DNA from 2 places in the Pseudomonas sp. PVC-5-1 genome. Region 2 is predicted to be linked to the other one. Evidence: riboswitches for the same ligand, from Rfam matches in the RefSeq annotation. Region 2 holds a riboswitch; the other holds the start of a gene.
What was found. Region 2 has a riboswitch for thiamine pyrophosphate ahead of thiC (phosphomethylpyrimidine synthase ThiC). Riboswitches for the same ligand answer to the same signal wherever they lie in the genome.

Region 1 (10,917 bases), 2.3 Mb from region 2:
CGTGCCCGCGAAGGGCCCAACGCGTTGTAGGCACCGGCTCCGCCGGTGTTCGCGGCGGTTCGACGCCTCGACACGCCCGCTCCCACAGGGCCTCTTCGCAGCTACTGCGCCGCGTTGGCGGCAGACAACTGCGACTGACACTGGTGCAGCGCTTCGTCTCGTGCCTTGAGTTGCTCTTCAAGCTGCCGCAACTGGCGAGCCTGTTCCGTGCACAAGTCGCGCCTGGCCTCCAGGCTCTGTGCCTGCACATCCAGCTGCCGACGCATTTCCTCGCTAGCACCCTGCGCCTGGGCCAGGATCGTGCGCAAGCCCTGGATCTGCGCATCACGCTGCTCCAGCAATTCGTCCTGCGCCCTGCAGGCGCTGGCGGCCTGGCGATGCTCACCCAGCAAGCGCTCGTTGTCGCGGTGCAGGCGGGTCAGCTCGTCTTGCTTGACGATCATGCCTTGCTGCAGTTGACGCACCTCCACCTGCAACTGTTGCAGCTGCGCTTCGTGGCGGCGCTGCTCCTGTTCACGCTGTTCGCGGCTGGCGTTGCGATAGTGTTCCAGCGCATCGCGGGCATGACGGTGCTTGTCTTCCAGTGATTTTACCTGCTCGTCCTTGTCGGCCAGGCGCACCTGCAGCTCGCCCAGCGACTGGTTGAGGCTGGCACTGCGCAGCTGTTCGGCCTGCAGGGTGCTTTGGGTGGAAAGCAGTTTTTCCGATTCGGCGGCCAGTGCGGCCACATCGATCTGATGCTGTTGGTGCGCTGCAGCCAGTGCCTGCTGGGCAATGGCCAGTTGTGCCTCCAGCTGTTCGCGCTGTCGAGTGAAGGCGCTTTCGGCCTGCTCGATCTTCAGGTCGGCCTCGTCCTGCAGCTGGGTTGCCAGTTGCCCGACCATTCGGCTCAGCACGTCACTCAGCGCAATGCCGCCCTCGGAAGCCACGGGTTGCTGGCCGTTCAACTCTTTCAGGTAGCGGTGAATCGTGGTCTTGGAGCCGGTGTTGCCCAGCTCGATACGTATCGCATCGATGCTGGGGTTCTCGCCCCGGGCAATCAGCGCCTGACGTGCCTGCTGCACTACAACCTTGTTTATACCGCCCCGGGCCATGCTTGCTCCTACGATTTTGTACCGTGTTATGTACCATGTAATTACATACCGATTATGGAGACAAGCCATTGCCCGTGCAAACATTTCCTATGGTGGAATAATCACGGCTTATCGCATGTGAATGGTTCTTGGGAGCTGTGCGCGGGGACAAACCAGTACGCCAGACAGCAAAGCGCCCCGCTCGGCTTCAAGCCGGCGGGGCGCTGCAGAATGCTGAAGCAGGGAGCGTCAGCTGTAGTGTTCAACCCTGGCAGGTGTTCTACGCATGAGCACCTTGCCGTTGCGTACCGACACCAGCGCATGCCCCTGGCTGCGCACCATTTCGTAATCGTCCGGCGCAGACAGCAGCAACAGGTTGGCCGGTCGCCCCACTTCGATGCCGTAACGCTCGCCCAGGTTCAGGGTGCGGGCGCTGTTGTCGGTGATCAGGTCCAGGCAACGCTGCAGGTCTTCGTAGCCAAGCATGTGGCAGATGTGCAGGCCGGCCTCCAGAATACGCAGGATGTTGCCATTGCCCAGCGGGTACCAAGGGTCGACGATGGAATCCTGGCCAAAGCACACGTTCATCCCGGCCCGGTCGAGTTCGGCCACGCGGGTGACGCCGCGGCGTTTCGGATAGTTGTCGAAACGCCCTTGCAGGTGAATGCTCTCGGTCGGGCAAGATACGAAATTGATACCCGACTGCTTGAGCAGGCGGAACAGCTTGTAGCAGTAGGCATTGTCGTACGAGCCCATGGCCACGGTATGGCTGGCTGTTACCCGGGCGCCCATGTCGCGCACCCGCGCCTCTTCGGCCAGCACTTCGAGAAAGCGCGACTGCGGGTCGTCGGTCTCGTCGCAATGCACATCCACCAGGCAGCCGGTACGTTCGGCCAGGTCCATCAGGAACTTGACCGACGACACGCCCTGGTCGCGGGTGTTCTCGAAGTGTGGAATGCCGCCGACCACGTCGGCACCGATGGCCACTGCTTCGGTCATCAGCGCCCGGCCGTTGGCGTACGACTCGATACCCTCCTGGGGGAAGGCGACGATCTGCAGGTCGAGCAGGTGGCGCACTTCGTCACGCACTTCGACCATGGCCTTTAGCGCAGTCAGGGTGGGGTCGGTGACATCGACATGGGTACGCACATGGTGGATGCCATGATCCACCAGCATGCCGATGGTCTTCTTCGCGCGGTTCTTGATGTCGTCGTGGGTGGTGATTGCCTTGCGCTCGGCCCAGCGCTCGATGCCTTCGAACAGGGTCCCGCTCATGTTCCACTGCGGTTCGCCGGCGGTCAGCGTGGCGTCCAGGTGGATGTGCGGTTCGATAAAGGGCGCCACCACCAGGTTCTGCCCGGCATCCAGGTCATCGGCAGCGCGCGCCGCCACCCCTTCGGCCTGGGGCACGATGGCGACGATGCGTTCGCCGCTGAGTTCGATGCGGAACAGGCCAGGCTTGCCGCGCAGGCGTGCGTTGATGATGTTCATGATGCTTCTCCCTGGGCTTTGCGGGTGGCCCTACCAGCATAGTGGCCCAAGCCTTGTGGTATTTGCTACTGGCCCTATCGCCGGCAAGCCAGCCCCCACAGGTAAACCACAGCCCTGAAGTCTGTGCAGTACCTGTGGGGGCTGGCTTGCCGGCGATAGGGCCGGCGCAGGCAGCAAATCAGGCTCCGTCCAACCCCATCTGCCAGAAGTCCGCCTCCAGGCTGGACGCCTGGCCGAAAATTCCCGCCAGCTCGGCAAACCGTTGCTCGGTCATGCTCCGCGCTGCCAGCTCGTCCAGATGCTTGCGCGCCGCGGTGGCGACACCCTGGTAGCCCTCGCCGGCATACTCGGCGATCCACTCGCGGTACGGGTGATTGCTCAGATCGCCAATGCGCTCGGACAACGCCCGGCCAATCTCGGCATAACCGATCACGCAAGGCGCCAGCGCCACATGCAACTCCAGCAGGTCACCCGCGGCACCGCAGTCCAGCACATAGCGGGTATAGGCAACCGTGGCCTGGTGTTCGGGCGCGGCCTCGATATCAGCCTGGGTCAGGCCCCAGCGCGCGCACAGGCGCAAGTGCAGCTCGGTTTCATCCAGAATCGCCGCCAGCCCGGCCTGCGCGGCGCGGATGTCGGCCGGGCGACGGCTCTTGTAGGCGGCCAGTGCCCAGGCGCGGGCGAACTGGATGAGGAACAGGTAATCCTGTACCAGGTAGGTGCGGAAGGCGGCTTCGCTCAACGCACCCTCGCCCATCTGGCGCACGAATTCGTGGTCGACGTAGCTGTTCCACTGCGGCGTGGCGGCAGCCTTGAGGCGGTCGAAGATATCCATGCTCATTTGTCCTCCGGGTAGACAGCATCGAAGAAGGCCAGCTCCAGCGCCACGGTGCGCTGGTAGAAGTCACCCGCCAGCACGGCGTCCTGCGGGCCGACGCGGTCGAGTTCGGCTTGCAGGAAGGCAACGAAGTCCTGGAATGCCGGGTTGTCGTGCAGGGTGATCCATTCAGCGTGGACGAAGTTGTCCGGCATCGGCTTTGGCGCCTTCAACGCCCAGTCCAGGTACAGGCCTTCGGCGACGTTGAGCACCGCCAGCGCGGCCGCATAGGATCGGGTGGCCGCCGCTTCGCGCATGATCGCCTTGAAGCCTGCGGTCGGGACGGTGTCGGCTGGTTCGCTGCGTTGTGCGGGGCTTACCCCCAAGGCCTCGAAGGCACGCAGGAAGTAGGTGTTCTCGTCACTGGAGATCATCCCGGCAAAGCGCCCGAAGCGCAGGCGCGCCTCGAAGGTGTCGGCGGTGGCGATGGCCGCGCCCAGCAGGGTCAGGAAGCTGTCGAGGAAGCGGTGGTCCTGCACCAGGTAGTCGACCATGATCGGGTCCGGCAGGCTGCCGTCGCACAATTGGGTGACGAAGCGGTGGCCAACGGCCGCCGACCAGGTCGGCTCGCTGCGGCGGCGCAGGGACTGGCTGAAGCGTTCGGTCATGTTGCTGTCCTTGATGGGGGGTGACAGCGAGACCGCGATGGTTGGCATGGACGGGCCTCGCAGTGAGGCCGGCAAAAAGGCAGGTTTCAAGTCCCAATCCCTTCGCCGGCATGATCCGGATCAGGTTCGAAGGGTCACCGCGCTGCAGCATCCAGCGGTTTCTCAGCCCGGTGCCGGGCTCCCCTTGGTGGCGCTCAGGTATACCCCAGGGCGCCGCGGCTGTCACCACCCAATCTGTGGGCAATGGGTGACCCACTAGTGGGGGCCCTCACCCATTTTTGACGCCGTGGCATTTAGCGCGCATCAGGCGCCACAAGGATTTGTTTAGAAACATATTCCTCGTATTTGGGTTGGCACACCCGTTGCTCCAGCCCCAGAAACGGGCAAAAAGCCATGATGTCGCAAACGAGGCGCAAGGCAATGAAAACACCTGCCGTGATCCACCCTGCCAGGCATGCATTCCAGCTGTCCACCGTCGCTACGCTGATGCTCGGCCTTGGGCTGGTCACGGCAACAGCGGCGCCCATGGACGACAACAGCATGCCCCCGCCGACCGACCCGTCGGCCTACACTGATCAGCCGGCTGACCCGACCCAGGCGTTGCTGGACCTGTACAGCATGCCAGAGGCGAATCGGGGCTCACTCGAACTGACCGATGGCGTGTACGGTGACCGCAACACGGTAAGCGCAAACAACGTGCTACCGCCGGCCCTGCAAACCGGGAAAAAGTACCCCACCAACGGCAAGCCAAGCCCGCTGTTCGGCGCGTTGCCGTTTACCCAGCAATTACTGCTGTTCGAGGAATTCGGCACGGAAAGGCTCGACCCCACGTTGCCGCCGCCCACTCTGACCTTCCCGGTGCCGACCCTGGGCGCGGCACCGGCGCAGGACCCCAACGTGGTGGCCCGCAGCGGCCCCAGCGGTACAGCCCTGGAAGCCTTCCTCAAACAGCCGGGCCTGTACCCCTTCCCGACCCAGTATTCCAACGTGCTCGACCGCAACCCATGGAAGGCGCAGATCGAGATGTTCCTCAACCGCCAACCGGTCGGTTCGCCTGCGGAAGGCCGGCCACCAGGAAAAGGCTGGTCGCACCAGCGCTGGAACGAGTTCTACCCGCAGGCGGGGTTCAAGACCGCCCAGGCCGGTGCGCGCATCAACCTCGGCCTGCGTGACCGCAAGCAACTGCACAACTATGCAGTTGGCGAGTTCGCCCCGGGCGGCCTGTACTACCAGACTTCCGATATCCCGAACACACTGGGCACCACCAAGGGCATCGACACCCGCTTCCACCCGAAGATGCCACTACAGAACCACAAGTCGCTATGGACCTTCGACGGCACCTTCCCGCCCAAGCTGCTGATGGTGCGCTATGGCCAACCGATCCTGATGCGCCATTACAACGCGCTGCCGATCGACCCCTCGGCCAACGCCGGGTTTGGCCTGCACACCCTTTCGACCCATGAGCACAACGGCCACTCCCCGGCCGAGAGCGATGGCTATGCAAACGCCTACTTCTTCCCGGGGCAGTACTACGATTACCGCTGGCCGCTGCAACTGGCAGGCTATGACACCATCAACACCCGTGCCGAAGACCCACGCGCTGCGTTCCCTTGCTCGGCGGGCGAAACCTTGTTCGTCAACGATGCCAACCCCGGCCTGAAAACCTGCCAGAACGGCAGCATCAAGATTCGTGGTGACTGGCGCGAAACCATGAGCACCCACTGGTTCCACGACCACATGATGGATTTCACGGCGCAGAACGTCTACAAAGGCAACGCCGTGATGATGAACTACTACAGCGCCCTGGACCGCGGCAACGAGGCCCTGCAGGATGGCGTCAACCTGCGTTTCCCCAGTGGCTCGGGCATGCCGTGGGGTAACCGCGACTACGACGTCAACCTGGTGATCGCCGACAAGGCCTGGGATGCCAACGGCCAGCTGTGGTTCAACCCGTTCAACACCGATGGCTTCCTCGGCGACCAGATCCTGGTCAACTGGCAGTACCGGCCAACGCTCAAGGTACGCGCGCGCAGCTACCGCTTCCGTATCCTCAATGGCTCGGTGTCGCGCTACTTCAAGTTCGCAGTGGTCCGGGAAATTGCCGGTAACAGCGGCGAGTTCAAAGGCCCCACCGGCTCCAACCTGTCGTATGCGCGGGTACCGTTCCACATGATCGCCAACGACGGCAACATCATGGAACACACCGTGCCGTTCGACGGCACCCTGGACCTCAACGGTGACGGCAACCTGCAGGACAACAACGGCATCCTGCCGCTGCAAGGCATCGCCGAGCGCTACGACATCATCATCAACTTCGCCAAACACGGCATCAAGGTCGGCGACAAGCTGTACCTGGTCAACCTGGAGGAACATCAGAGCGGCAAGGGCCCGGAGGGTGCCATTGCCCTGGCCGATGTGCTGTCGGAAAAATACAAGGCGGTGATCAAGCAGACCAGCAACGGGCCTGAGTGGGACAACGGCGACCCGGCAATCGGCAAGTTCATGCAGTTCGTGGTTCAGCCCTACAGCGGCCAGGACCTGAGCATGGACCCGGTTGCCTATGAACCGGCCAAACCGGGCAAGGCCGAAGGCCTGAAAATGCTGCCGCTGCCGATAGACCGTAATTCGGCCACCGACCAGGCCAAGCTCAAGGATGCCCGCCATCGCGAGTTCATCTTCGGCCGCTCGGACGGTACCGACACCCAACCCTGGACCATCAAGACCGATGGCGGCTTTGGCTACTCCATGGACCCACGTCGCATCAACGCGGCGCCACAGTTGGCCCAGCAGTCTACCGACGGCGGTTTCAGCGGCGACGGCACATTGGAAGTGTGGAAGATCATCAACGGCGGCAATGGCTGGAGCCACCCGGTGCATGTGCACTTCGAGGAAGGCGTGATCCTCAGTCGCGACGGCAAGGCCCCGCCGGAATGGGAAAAATGGGCGCGCAAGGACGTGTATCGCATCGGGCCGGATATCGATTCGTCGGAAGAAGTGGAGGTAGCCCTGCGCTTCCGCGAGTTTGCCGGTACCTACATGGAACATTGCCACAACACCCAGCATGAAGACTCGTCGATGCTGCTGCGCTGGGACCTGGAGCACCCAGGCCAGTTCCAGGTGATGCCGACCCCACTACCGGGTTGGGATGGCGTGGAGTACGTGGCTTCGGTTGGGCTGCCGACCTTCCGCACCGAAGACCATGATAACGATGACCCAACCAACAAACCGCCGGTTGCGGCCAACGACAGCGCGGCTACCACGGCCGGCAAGCAGATCACCTTGAACGTGCTGGCCAACGACACCGACCCGGAAAACAACCTGCCGTTGACCGTAGTCGGCCTCAGCCAGCCGGACTCCGGCCAGGGCACTACCAGTACCGACGGCAGCACGGTCACCTACGTCCCACCGGCCACGGTAACCACAGCGTTCACCGCCAGCTTCAACTACACGGCTCGTGACGCCAAGGGCGCCGAATCGGTGGCCCCGGCCACGGTCAGCATTGCGGTGAGCCCGGCAGCGGCGGTCGACCAGATCCAGGTCACCAGTGCCACGGTGCAGGTGCGCAGCGGCAACCGCTTTACCTGGGATATTTCGGGCACCACCACGGTGGCCACCGGCAACAGCATCACCGTGACTGCGGCAACCACCAGTGGCCCGCTGCTGCTGGGTACGGCCACGCTGAGTACCACTACCAGCGGCGCCCGTTGGCGCTTGTCGACCACAACCACCGGCAGCGGCCCGGCCACACCGGCGACCGTGACCGTGAAATCGGCGCTGGGGCAGAGCGTGACGGCGCCGGTCAGCATCAGGTAACCGAAAAGCGGGGGCCGCTGTGCGGCCCATCGCTGGCAAGCCAGCTCCCACCTCGACCGCGTCGGCTCCAAGCCTTGTGCAGTACCTGTGGGAGCTGGCTTGCCGGCGATAGGGCTGCAGGGCAGCCCCAATACCGTTATCGACGAGGACCGCATCATGTCCGGTTCATGGCGTTTCCTGCTGGTGCTCTCGCTGTTCGCCGCCAGTATCCCGTTCTGGCCGTTGCAACCACAGCAACCCGTGGCCGAGGAAGCTGAAACTCCCTGGGGCGCCGATTACTTCCCCAACATCCCGCTGCTCACCCAGGACGGTGAGAAAGTGCATTTCTTCGACGACCTGATCAAGGACAAGGTGGTCGCCATCAACTTCATCTTCACCGGCTGCTCCGACTCCTGCCCGGTGGAAACCGCGCGCCTGCGCCAGGTGCAGAAAATCCTCGGTGACCGGGTCGGCAAGGACATCTTCCTCTACTCCATCAGCATCGACCCCTACAACGACACCCCCGCCACACTCAAGCGCTACGCCGAAAAGTTTGGTATCGGCCCCGGCTGGACGCTGCTCACCGGCGAGCCGGCCGATATCGAACAATTGCGCCGCAGCCTGGGCCTGTACATCGATGGCCTGGAAAACGGCCGCTCCAAGGACCACAACCTGAGCCTGATCATCGGCAACCAGGCCACCGGCCGCTGGATGAAGGCCTCGCCCTTTGAAAACCCGTACATTCTCGCCGACCGCCTGGGCAACAGCCTGCACAACTGGAAACAGGCCAGTGCCATGGCCAATGACTACGCCCAGGCTCCCGAGGTGCGCGCACCCAGCAGTGGCGAGCAACTCTTCCGTACCCGCTGCTCGTCCTGCCACACCCTGGGCAATGCCGAGCCAGGACAACCCGGCATCGGCCCCGACCTGCTCGGCGTGACCCGCCAGCGTGATGCCAACTGGCTGACCCGCTGGCTGAAGGAGCCCGACCAGATGCTGGCCCAGAAAGACCCCCTGGCCATGCTGCTGTACGAACAATACAACCGCGTGGCCATGCCCAACATGCGCTTGGGCGATACCGAAGTCAGCGCGCTGATGAGTTACATGGAGGAAGAAACTGCGCGCCTGCAGACGCCGCTGGCCGATAAAGGAAATCCTTAAAGGCAATTGGCCACCAGTCATTAGGCTGTCATCTTTCTGTCGTATTTTTCGACCATCACCCAGGGTCGGGAACTATCAGCAGTGATTCGCCGTTCGCTTTCATCCGCCAGCCTTCTGCGGCTGCTGATCCTGATGCTCTGTGCAGCCACCCTGGCCTTTGTCTGGGGGCTGCATGTTTCGCAGAAGGTTGCCGCCCGCCAGGACGCGCTGTCGGCCAAGGCCGCCGAGCACCTGAACCTGGCCAGTATCGTTGGCGAAAGCCTGCGCCAGTTGGTGGATCGCGCCCAGGCCGTGGGCCGGGTCGCCCAGGACGACATGAAGATGCTGAGCCAGGGCAGCGTCAGCCTGGCGCGGATGCTTGCCGAAGACCCGGTATTCAAGCGCATGAGCCTGTACGACCGGCAAGGCCGGCTGTTGTCGGCCAGCCATGCCGACGAGGCCGCCGAGCTACCCGAAGACTGGCTGCGCCAGCTGCAGCGGCACGTTGCCCGCTACGGTTTCAAACCGTTCCTGCCCAGCGTGCAGCCCCCCGGGCAAGCGACCACCGTGCCCAACTGGCACCTGCCCTTCCTGCTGCCGCTGACCAACCTGCCCGGCCGCGAAATCGACAATATCCTGGTGGTGCAGCTGGACATCGGCTACCTGGCGGTGCTGCTGCAGCACATCGACCTGGGCGGCAGCGGGCTGGTGCGCCTGCTGCAGGATGACGGCCTGGAGCGGGTGCGCATCGATAGCAGCGGCGTGGTGGCCGGTGACGCACTGCTGCCCGGGCTGCCGGACAGCGGCAGTGAAGCAGGCATGCTGACCCAGTACGCGGCCGGCGCCCCCTACCAGAGCCTGTACCGGCGCCTGCCCGAGCGGGGTTTCAGCGTGGTGGTCAGCCAGCGTCAGGACGAAATCCTCGCGCCTTCGACGCTGGCCTATTCCCGGCAGTTCTGGTTGAACCTGAGCATGACCCTGATGATCCTCGCCAGCCTGCTGTGGACCTTGCGCCTGTTGCGCAAGCGCCAGGAGGCCTTCAGCGCGCTGGAACAGGCGCAGCAGGTCAACCAGCAGTTGATCGACCGCCTCGAGGACGAACATCGGCGCAGCAGCCATGCCGCGGCCACCGACCACCTCAGCGGCCTGCACAACCGCCGCCAGTTCGTCGAGGTGGCCGGCCAGGTGCTGACCCGGCAACGCGGCAAGCGCCGGCTGATGGCGATCCTGTTCATCGACATGGACCGCTTCAAGTCGATCAACGACTCGCTCGGGCACAAGATCGGCGACCTGCTGCTGCAGGCCGTTGCCGGGCGTATCCAGCGCCTGCTGGAGCCCGGCGACGAGGCTTCGCGCTTTGGTGGCGACGAGTTCGTGGTGCTGCTGGCCGGCGAACGCAGCGAGGAGCAGATCAATGCCTGGGTCCGCGTACTGGTGCAGAAGCTGTCGGCCACCTATGCGCTGGACGGCCAGGAGGTCAACACCAGCCCCAGCGTAGGCGTGAGTATCTGCCCGCGCGACGGCCAGGACATCGACAGCCTGATCCGCAGTGCCGATGCCGCGATGTACTCGGCCAAGCAGGCCGGGCGCGCGCAGTACCGTTTCTTCGACCCGTCGCTGAACCTGGCCGACATCCACGCCTTCACCCTCGAACAGGCCTTCGGCAGCGCCCTGGCCGAGCGCCAGTTCGTGCTGCACTACCAGCCACAGATCCGCCTCGACACCCAGCAGGTGCTGGGCTACGAAGCGCTGGTGCGCTGGGACCACCCCGAGTTCGGCCTGCTGTACCCGGACCGGTTCATTGACCTTGCCGAGCGCAGCGGCTTCATTGTCGAACTGGGCTGGGAGGTGCTGCGCCTGGCCTGCGAGGCCTTGTCGGGTTGGCACGCCCAGGGCCGGGAGACGCGGCTGGCGGTCAATGTATCTGCGCTGCAGC
Region 2 (10,917 bases):
TCGGCCATGCGCGCATCGTGGTACACCTGCACTTCCAGGTGCGGTACCGGCAACCACGGCAGGCTGTGCTCCTGGCGCACGTGCAGGGTGGTGGTGTACGGGCAGGCCAGCACCACGTCGAGCACCAGCACGCCGAGCATCTGGTCGCCCTGGGTCATGCCGATGCGGCGCGAGCTCTGGGTGGTGCGCATGTCGGGCAACAGGCGCATCAGCCGGGCGTAGTTGGCCTCGCAGGCTGCCTGCAGCCCGACCAGGTCGACCCGATAACGCTCGCGCAGCAGGTTCACTTCCACATACCTCGTACTTCATCACGGTTCAGCGCCAGCCATTGCAGGCCGATGATGGTCGCCGCGTTGCAAATGCGCCCGTCGCGCACCGCCTGCATGGCATCCTCGAACGACCACACGCGCACGCGAATGTCCTCGCCCTCTTCTTCCAGGCCATGCAGGCCGCCCGCCCCTTCACTACTGCAACGGCCGAGGAACAGGTGAACGTACTCGTCACTGCCGCCGGGCGACGGGAAGTAACGGGTCATCGGCCACAGGGCGCTAAAGGCCAGGCCGGCTTCTTCTTCGGCTTCGCGGTGGGCTACTTCCTCGGGTTGCTCGTCCTTGTCGATCAGCCCGGCCACCATCTCGATCAGCCAGGGGTTGTCGACCTTGTCCAGTGCACCGACGCGGAACTGCTCGATCAGCACCACTTCATCGCGCAACGGGTCGTACGGCAGCACGCACACCGCATCATGGCGCACGAACAGTTCACGGCTGATCTCGCGGCCCATGCCCCCGGCAAACAACTCGTGGCGCAGACGTAGCTTGTCGAGCTTGTAAAAGCCCTGGAAGCAGTTGGCCCGCTCAATGATTTCGAAGCCCTTGGGCACTGAGTTCAACGCGTCTGACATGGAAATCCTCATTACCTCGAATACCGCATCGCGCCATCCTACTCTGCACGCCTGCCGGTTTCACCCCTTTCCGGCAACCGTTCGCGCACTCGGGACAGCGCGCCTTCTCTCTGTTAGCTTAGTGGCGAACTGAAGGCCGCGCAGACGGTCAAAGGCCGACTTTTCCCTGTTCTGCAAGGATCCTCATGACACTTGTCAAACTGACTTCCGTGGCTGTGCTGGCCCTGGCCCTGGGTGCCTGCCAAAGCCTGTTCACGCCCAACTACCGGGCGCCGCTCGAGGTCAAGCGCGATGCCTGGGAGCATGTCAAACCCGGCTGCAGCGAAAGCGACTGCCCGCTGGTGAACATCGACATGATCCACTTCCCGGCCTTGCCCAAGCTCGATGGCATCGTCGAGAAACGCCTGCTGCAACTGACCGAAGACAACCAGCGCGGCAACGCACCGACCACCCTGCAAGCCTACGAGCAGCAGTACCTGGCCAGTGCCGACAAGCGCAACAGCAGCTACCTGCAGGCCAAGGTACGCGAGCAGCATGACGGACTGGTGATCATCGAATTGTCCAGCTACCTGGACAGCGGCGGCGCCCACGGCATGCCCGGGCGTGGCTTCATCAACTATTCGCGCAAGCTGGACAAGGTGCTGACCCTGCAGGACATGCTGGTGCCCGGCCAGGAAGACACCTTCTGGAAAACCGTCGAGGAATCGCACCACGCTTGGCTGATCAGCGTAGGCATGGACAAGGATGCCGAGTTCATCAAGACCTGGCCGTTCAAGCAGTCGCCGCACGTCGCCCTGACGTACGGCGCGGTGGTGGTCAAGTACGAGGTCTATTCCATCGCGCCCTACTCCATGGGCCACGTGGAGTTGAAGATCCCGTACCCACGCCTGAATGGCGTGCTCAAGCCCGAGCTGTTTCCCGGCCGCGGCTGAAGCTCAGCAGCCCGTGCAGTAGCCCTGCCAGCAGCAATGCCGGCAGGGTCGCACCCAGGTTCGGCGCTTGCGCGGCGATCAGATGGTACGCGGCAACGCCCACCGCCCAGGCCAGCAGTGCCTGCCAGTGCAAGCCATGCACCTGTGCCGGCAAGCGGCGGCGACGGATCACGTAATGGTCCATCAATACCACACCGAACAGCGGTGCAAACACCGAGCCGATCAGCAGCAGGAAGTTCTCGTACTGTGCCAGTGGCGCCAGCAAGGCGATCAGCGTGCACAGCACGCCAATGGCCAGCGCCAGGTGCTCGACCTTCAGGCGCACCAGCACGCCGGTGGAAACGGCCGCCGAGTGAATGTCGGCAAAAGCCTTTTCCGACTCGTCCAGCAGAATCAGCAGCAGTGGAATGCCCATGCCGGCGCCCGCCAGGGCCAGCAGCAGGGCGTTGGCTTCGCCACTGCCGGCGAAGGCCAAGGTATAGCCCACGCCCAGGCTCATCAGCCAGGTGTTGCCGATGAAGTAGCCCACCACCGTACCGCCGAATACATGTTTGCCGTTACGGGCAAAACGCGAGTAGTCGGCGATCAGCGGCAACCAGGACAGCGGCATGGCGATGGCGATGTCGAAACCCACAGCCAGCGACATCGATCCGTCGCCGGCGCGGTTCCACAGTGCCGCAAGATCGGCCTTGGCGAACAGGTTCCAGGTCAGCCAAAGGCAAGCGCCCAGCAGCAGCCAGATACCCCAAGTGCTTAGCACCTTGCGCACGAACGCCAGCGGCCCACCGACTGCGAGCAAGGTGGCCAGGGCGCCGAAGCACAGGGTCCAGAGCACAGGGCTGTTCCAGGCGCTGGCTTCGCCGAACGCCCGCGCGCCCAGCAGGCTGGCGGCATCGCGCATGACGATGATCTCGAACGCGCCCCAGCCCACCAGTTGCAGCAGGTTGAGCAGCGCCGGCAAGCGAGCGCCATGGCCACCCAGGCTCAGTTTCAGCGTGCCCATGGCCGACAGGCCGGTATCGCTGCCGATGACACCGGCAGCCCCCAGCAGCAGCACACCCACACCGGTGCCCAGGGCGATAGCCAGCACCGCGTCGGCAAGGCCCAGGCCAGGGGCCAGCATGGCGCCGACCTGCAGCACCATCAGGCCGATACCGAGGGAGAACCATAGCGAGAACAGGTCGCGGGCGCCGAAGATGCGCTGGGCGGTGGGGACCGGGTGGTCGGGGGAGAATTGGCTGGGGGTGGTCATGCTTTGACACTCGGCAAGGTATTGGATTGGACGCGGTCGCTGTAGGAGCGGCCTTGTGTCGCGAAAGGGCCGCAAAGCGGCCCCAGGTTTTCAGCTTCGCGACTGAAATTGCCGGGGCCGCTTCGCGGCCCATCGCGACACAAGGCCGCCCCTACAGGGGTCAGCGCTGCGACTTAGACTTTGTGATACAGCTGGCTGCCTTCCTGGCGGAACCGCTCGGCCTGCTCACGCATGCCTTGCTCGACCGTCACATCCACGGTTTCGATCTTGGCGGCGTATTCACGCACTTCCTGGGTGATCTTCATCGAGCAGAACTTCGGCCCGCACATCGAGCAGAAGTGCGCGACCTTGGCCGATTCCTTAGGCAGGGTCTCGTCGTGGTAGGCACGGGCAGTGTCCGGGTCCAGGCCGAGGTTGAACTGGTCTTCCCAACGGAACTCGAAGCGTGCCTTGGACAAGGCGTTGTCACGGATCTGCGCACCCGGGTGGCCCTTGGCGAGGTCGGCGGCATGAGCGGCGATCTTGTAGGTGATGATGCCGGTCTTCACGTCATCCTTGTTTGGTAGGCCCAGGTGTTCCTTGGGCGTGACGTAGCAGAGCATCGCGCAACCGAACCAGCCGATCATAGCCGCACCAATGCCCGAGGTGATGTGATCGTAGCCAGGAGCGATATCGGTGGTCAGCGGGCCGAGGGTGTAGAACGGCGCCTCGTCGCAGCATTCCAACTGCTTGTCCATGTTCTCCTTGATCAGTTGCATCGGCACGTGGCCGGGTCCTTCGATCATGCACTGCACGTCGTGCTTCCAGGCGATCTTGGTCAGCTCGCCGAGGGTCTCCAGTTCACCGAACTGCGCGGCATCGTTGGCGTCGGCAATCGAGCCGGGACGCAGGCCGTCGCCCAGCGAGAAGCTGACGTCGTAGGCCTTCATGATTTCGCAGATTTCTTCGAAGTGGGTGTACAGGAAGTTTTCCTTGTGGTGTGCCAGGCACCACTTGGCCATGATCGAGCCACCACGGCTGACGATACCGGTGACACGCTTGGCAGTCAGCGGCACATAACGCAGCAGTACGCCGGCATGGATGGTGAAGTAGTCCACGCCCTGCTCGGCCTGCTCGATCAGGGTGTCGCGGAACAGCTCCCAGGTCAGGTCCTCGGCCACGCCGTTGACTTTTTCCAGGGCCTGGTAGATCGGTACGGTACCAATCGGCACCGGCGAGTTGCGGATGATCCACTCACGGGTTTCGTGAATGTGCTTGCCGGTGGACAGGTCCATGACCGTGTCCGAACCCCAGCGGATGCCCCAGGTCAGCTTGGCCACTTCTTCCTCGATCGAGGAACCCAGCGCGCTATTGCCGATGTTGCCGTTGATCTTCACCAGGAAGTTGCGGCCGATGATCATCGGTTCCACTTCCGGGTGGTTGATGTTGGCAGGGATGATCGCGCGGCCACGGGCAATTTCCTGGCGGACGAACTCAGGGGTGATTTCTTTCGGGATGTTGGCCCCGAAGCTGTGGCCGGCGTGCTGCTCGTCGAGCAGACCAGCGGCACGTGCCTCTTGCAGCTTCATGTTTTCGCGGATGGCCACGTACTCCATCTCGGCAGTGATGATGCCTTGGCGGGCATAGTGCATCTGCGAGACGTTGGCACCAGCCTTGGCACGGCGCGGGTTGCGCACGTGGGCGAAACGCAGCTTGGCCAGTTCGGCATCGTTCAGGCGCTGCTGGCCGAAGTCGGAGCTCAGGCCGGCCAGGCGCTCGGTGTCACCGCGTGCCTCGATCCACGCCGAACGCACATCGGCCAGGCCCTTGCGCACGTCGATGACAACGTTGGGGTCGGTGTACGGGCCGGAAGTATCGTAGACCAGCACCGGGGCATTGGACTCGCCACCGAAATCGGTCGGGGTGTCGTCCAGGCTGATTTCACGCATGGGCACGCGGATGTCCGGGCGCGAACCTTCGACATACACCTTGCGCGAACGCGGGAATGGTTGCACGGACTGCTGATCGACTTGTGCCGATTCGCTGAGGTTGATCGCTTTTTCTTGTTTGGTCATCACAGGCTCTCCAGACGGCTTCCTAGCAGTGGAATGTCGGGGTGAACCTGAAAGGCGCGGACGCACCCTTGATGGGTGCAGTGCCGGATTTGGGGTGCCTGAAGCTGCATGCAGCTGTGACATTCCCGGACCTGGCACAAGAGGCTCCCCGGGAAGGCGAGCAATCTTGTTCCCTACGCAGGCGCTAACCTGATCAGGTTCAACGGGATCCGCAACTTTGCGATCTCAGCCTTTGCTTCAAGGCACCCCGACAAGAACATGCGCAGTCTAGACTGGAGTGGTCGGCAAAGCCAAGCAGGTAAATGCGCGGATGATGAAAGGCACCCCGAGCGATTGTTGCCGGGTGCGCATGGCACTACACTGGCCCGTCGCTCGATACTCAACAGTTCAGTAATTAAATTTCGTACAAGGATTGCCTCTATGCTGCGCAAACTCTCACTGGCAATAGCCGTGTCTTGTGCGTCCAACGGAGTGGTCTGGGCAGCGGACGTGCCCACTACAGTGAAAACCGACCTGGTCAGCGTCTATCAGGAAGCGGTCGACAACAACGCTGACCTGGCTGCGGCCCGCGCCGATTACGGCGCCCGCCGCGAAGTGGTACCGCAGGCTCGCGCCGGGTTGCTGCCTAACCTGTCGGCCGGTGCCGAAATGCTGAACACCCGCACCAAGCTGGACGAACCATCGGCCACCAGCAACCGCAGCGGCAACACCTGGAGCGCAACCCTGGCGCAACCTATATTCCGCGCTGATCGCTGGTTCCAGTTGCAGGCAGCCGAAGCGGTCAACGAACAGGCGGCGCTGGAGCTGTCGGCGACCGAGCAGAACCTGATCCTGCAAACCGCGCAGAATTACTTCGCCGTGCTCCGTGCCCAGGACAACCTGGCCGCGACCAAGGCCGAGGAAGCGGCCTTCAAGCGCCAGCTGGACCAGTCCAACGAACGATTCGACGTCGGCCTCTCCGACAAGACCGACGTGCTGCAATCCCAGGCCAGCTACGATACAGCGCGGGCCAACCGAATCATTGCCGAGCGCCAGGTACAGGATGCCTTCGAGGCCCTGGTGACCCTGACCAACCGGGAATACACATCGATTCAAGGCGTGGTCCATACCTTGCCAGTGCAGGTGCCTACGCCCAACGACGCCAAGGCCTGGGTCGAAACCGCCGGGCGCCAGAACCTCAACCTGCTGGCCACCAACCACGCGGTCGTCGCTGCCGAGGAAACCCTGCGCCAGCGCAAGGCCGGCCACGCGCCGACCCTGGACGCAGTTGCCAAGTATCAGAAGGGTGACAACGACAACTTCGGTTTCACCAACCCCGCGCCGGCCCCCGTTACGCGCTATAGCGGCGACGTCGAGCAGACCAGCATCGGCCTGCAGTTGAACATCCCGATCTACAGCGGCGGCCTGACCAGTTCGCAGGTGCGCGAGGCCTACCAGCGCCTGAGCCAGACCGAGCAGCAGCGTGAAAGCCTGCGCCGCCAGGTGGTGGAAAACACCCGCAACCTGCACCGCGCAGTGAATACCGACGTGGAACAGGTGCAGGCGCGCAAGCAGTCGATCATCTCCAACCAGAGCGCGCTGGAAGCCACCGAGATCGGCTACCAGGTGGGTACCCGCAATATCGTCGACGTGCTTGACGCCCAGCGTCAGCTCTACACCTCGGTGCGCGACTATAACAACAGCCGCTATGACTACATCCTCGACAACCTGAGCCTCAAGCAGGCAGCCGGCACCTTGAGCCCGCAGGACCTACAGGACCTCAAGCGGTACCTGAAGCCAGACTACAACCCGGACAAGGACTTCCTGCCGCCGGACCTGGCGGCTGCAGCGGCGAAGAACTTCGAGCGCAGGCCTTGAGATAGGTGTTGGACCAGTCGCGGGCAAGCCCGCTCCCACCGCGGGGTAACCTGGGGGAGTTGGCGTGCCGGCGATAGGGCCATCAAATATCACTCCAGCCGCTACAGGACAGCGACTAGGCTGCTACGGCAATCGTCGAGTCGATGCGTTGAACCGACATATCCCCGATCAGCGCAGAGCCAGCCGGCTCAGGGGCGAACGCAGCCATTGCATCAACAAGATTTCCCAGGCTCGGCAGCGAATGCTCGACAGCCAACACAGATGCCCCCGCTGAAAGGGTCAAGGCCTCAGGCATGGCAACCATTTCAGAGGTGACTATTGCCGGCTGCGCAAAGATGAAGTCCTCCGCTGTCACTTGCGCAACTTCGAGCGCATCCAGGTACAGTATATTCACGATACCTTCCTGCCCCGGCACTGCCTGGGTATCAACGGCCACACCATGAATCTGCGCAAAGTCATTGAGCATGAAGCGCTCGACTTTGCTGACCTGCAGATCCTCGAAGCGACTGATGCCTACCTGGCTGAGGTCAATCTTGTCGATACCGTGCCGGAACCCCCGCAAGGTGTTCCTGTAATCGCTCACGCCTTCTTGTTTTGTCACCAGGAACACGCTGGGCGCAACCGTTGGCGGGGCATAGATCGTGCCTGCCAGAGAAGCCACCAACTGCCCCGATTCGTCGCTTGTAAGCGACACGCCATCTGCACCACCGGTAAGCAGAACATTCGCGTTGACAGGCGGGGGCGCCTGCACTTCAGGGCTGCCCTCGAAGTAACCTGGCGCAGCAGTGAATGCGTCAAGGAAGCGGAAGTTCGCTGGCTGCAGTTCGGCGATCGGTTTGCCCGCAAGCGTCAGCTTCTGCCCATCGCCAAGGTCTAGCACAGCCGCATTGCCGTCCTGTCGCATCTGCAGGTCAGCAAACCCTAAACCACCAAAACCGACCAGATCGATCACTTCACGCGAAGTTTCGAATTGCTCGAGTACATCGTTTCCGGCTGCACGCCTGTGGATAACATAGCGGTCAGTACCCTCCCCGCCCTTGAGCAGGTTGTATCCACGGCCACCATCCAGTAATGCCCCGGTGGGCCCAGCGATCAAGGTATCGTCGCCGTCGCCACTGATGAGGTTCTGCACCGAACCAGAGGCTATGGTCAGCGCCACTCCGGCGATATTGGCACTGCCGCTGGCCAAATCCACCGAAATACTGCGACTTACCGCAGCCGCATTCAACGTATTACGCCCGCCAGCGGTGCCGCTGATTGCGTCGTCAAGCAGCGCTCGCCCGGCGTTTTCTGCCACCAGGTTCGCATAGTCATCGGTGAAGTAATAAGTATCATCGATGGTGCCGGGGCTGCCAACTAGGCGCAACGTCCAGCGATCGAGTGTCAACGGCAAACCAGCATCGGTATTGCGCACCTCGAGCTTCCACTCCCCCGCTGAGCGCTCTGCGCGATGATGGGTCGACATGAACCCATATTTGAACGCTCCTGAGCGCGAATCGCCCAGATCGTCATCACCGGAGCCCGGTGCCTTGCCCGTGCGATCGAGCAGCACGCTTCGCGTGCCGCCAGGCGACACCAGCGTGAGCGTCATGTCACCAAGACGGCCCACCATCGAATGGATATCGACCTCCACATGCTCCACCAGCACATCAGCCGGCAGGGTCAAGGACAAAGTCGCGACCTGCCCCGCCGCAACCTGGTGGGCAAGCGGCTCACTGGCAGCGGTCAGCACCCGTTCATTGGCCTTGGTCGCCTGGCTACCCCATGACTCGGCAAGACGCACAGCCGCACGGGCGTCGACCATACCAAAACCGTAGTCGTGACTGGTGTGCATGCCACCGCCATTCCAGTTGCGCCCTGCGTTGTAGGCCCATTGGGTGGATGCGTCATCCACCTTGCGCGCAGACAGTGCGAGGATCTGCTGGACGTCCCGATAACCGAGCCCCGGATTGGCCTGCAGCATCAACGCCACCACGCCTGATACAATCGGCGCAGCGAAACTGGTGCCCTGGGTCGTGCTATAGGCGCTGCCCACCGATGCACCGCGCTCCGCTTCAAGGCTGACGCCAGTGGACAACACATGGCTGCCTGGTGCAGCGACCAGCAAGCTGGAACCTGGGTTGGAAAAGGGTGCAGTGGCAGCTTGCAGCACCGAGAGGTCTGCCTTTGCATTGATGGCCGCTACTTCTATTGCGTGACGGTTGTTGTTGGTCAGCGAGCCCTGCGCACTACCACCTTTGTCGCGCTGGTTGCCGCCAGAGGCGACGACGATGGTGCCAAGCCCGCCACGACCATTGGTGGCCGCAAGCGTAGTACTGAAAGCGAGCGCCAGAGCGGTATCGACCTTGCCTTCCGGTACATTCCCCAATGCGAAGTCCTTTTTGAACCCCCAACTGTTGTTGGCAATGTCGTAGTTGACCATTTGCCCCAGGTTGGTCAGGTCGTCGCCTTTGTTGGCCAGGTAGTGCCCGCCGATCGTCGCATCGTATGCAATGCCGATTCCCCCTTGATCATTGCGCGCTCCAACCATGACACCCGCCACTTGGGTGGCATGATTGGACGCCAGGGCAGCCAGCGTGCCATTGGTACGTTGGGTTTGCAGCCAGATGGGGTCGATATTCGGCTTGAGATCGGGGTGCTCGATATCGAAGATTTCCGGCGCGACGGCAAATTCACCGCCAGGCTCGAACTGCCCGATCCTCACGCCCTTGCCCGTGAAGTCACGCCATACTGGCGCGACATCGATCTCGTCCAGATACCACTGCCGCCCAGAGAGCGGGTCACCAGGCGATTGCTCATGGCGCAACGTTACCGTCGCGCGCAAGGGCGCCGATGCACCGCTGCCCACCTCGGTAACACTTATGGAGGCGTTGCCGGCCGCATCGACCAGGTCGTAGCGGAAACTGACATCACCGTCATGGCCAGGCAACGGCGTGACCTCTACATCACCCTGCTCGTTCAGCCGCACTGTAGCGCCCTTGCCAGCACTGACCGACGCGATGCGCAACGGCCCACTGCTGTTGAATGGCTGGTCGTTGGCCAGCAGCGCCGTCGCAGGGACTATCAGCGCGGTGTCAGTGGCGGTGAAGGTAGCCAGTTGCTCAGGCGACAGCCTGTCGCCGATTGGCATGGCGCCCGCGCCGAGAAGATCGATAGCGGCAATATCGGCGAAGCTGAGCTTCTGGATGTTGCTCACGGTCAGGCGGCCGTCTCGCCCCGCCACGGTGTCGGTGATCTGGTGACCCGATTCGGTACGCGTGATCAGGTACTCGTCGTGTGCACCATGCAAGCTGACCAAGTTGGTTCCCGCGCCTCCATCGATCGTGGCATCGCCCCGACCGGCTTCGATCACGTCATCGGCCGCCCCACCCGTAATCCGATCCGCGCCACCACCAGCGTAAATAATGCTGCCGCCCGCCGAGGCCTGGATGCGATCACCATTTGGGCCTGCGTAGATAACGGACTTGCCGGTACCACCAATGATGTCGTTGCGGCCGCTGCCACCGACGAGCACATCGTTGCCACCGCCACCGATCAGCAAGCTATCGCCCGAGCCGCCCTTGATGAAAACTCCGCGTTGACCGCCGCTGGCGATGATGTCCCTACCCCGCCCTCCTTGCGCGATGGTCAACCCGGCCTTGGCCATGTTCAGCCCAACGCCCTGCTCCCCCACGATCAGCGCCGTGTCACGCCCGCCATTGCCGTGCATGTTCGCCCAATCGTCACTGGCGCTGATCACGAATACATCATCGCCCGCCCCGCCGTGATAGGTATTGCTACCAGCGCCGCCGACCAGCCAGCTGCCACCCGGGGCTGCGGTCAAGACATCATCGCCTGCGGCGCCGTACAGCGTGTCCACGCCGAGCGCAGCGGCGTCCAGAGTGCTGCCTTGAGGACTCTGGCTGATGTAAGCCAGCCGGG

Region 1: linked by a shared signal. The riboswitch ahead of AC2T3R_RS13320 (TenA family protein) and the one ahead of thiC (phosphomethylpyrimidine synthase ThiC) in region 2 are both predicted to bind thiamine pyrophosphate.

Annotation. Positions count from the first base shown of each region.
Region 1 covers NZ_CM172024.1:2,906,411-2,917,327, forward strand. Annotated here, with positions in the region: gene AC2T3R_RS13305 (DNA-binding protein) at 102-1,094, opposite strand; gene codA (cytosine deaminase) at 1,323-2,564, opposite strand; gene tenA (thiaminase II) at 2,743-3,405, opposite strand; gene AC2T3R_RS13320 (TenA family protein) at 3,402-4,049, opposite strand; TPP riboswitch at 4,130-4,244, opposite strand; gene AC2T3R_RS13325 (Ig-like domain-containing protein) at 4,470-7,862, shown strand; gene AC2T3R_RS13330 (SCO family protein) at 8,019-9,002, shown strand; gene AC2T3R_RS13335 (putative bifunctional diguanylate cyclase/phosphodiesterase) at 9,084-10,917, shown strand, end outside.
Region 2 covers NZ_CM172024.1:5,174,062-5,184,978, forward strand. Annotated here, with positions in the region: gene AC2T3R_RS23695 (DUF1249 domain-containing protein) at 1-293, opposite strand, end outside; gene AC2T3R_RS23700 (NUDIX domain-containing protein) at 284-901, opposite strand; gene AC2T3R_RS23705 (RsiV family protein) at 1,087-1,833, shown strand; gene cytX (putative hydroxymethylpyrimidine transporter CytX) at 1,802-3,085, opposite strand; gene thiC (phosphomethylpyrimidine synthase ThiC) at 3,259-5,139, opposite strand; TPP riboswitch at 5,293-5,399, opposite strand; gene AC2T3R_RS23720 (TolC family outer membrane protein) at 5,560-6,996, shown strand; gene AC2T3R_RS23725 (S8 family serine peptidase) at 7,112-10,917, opposite strand, start outside.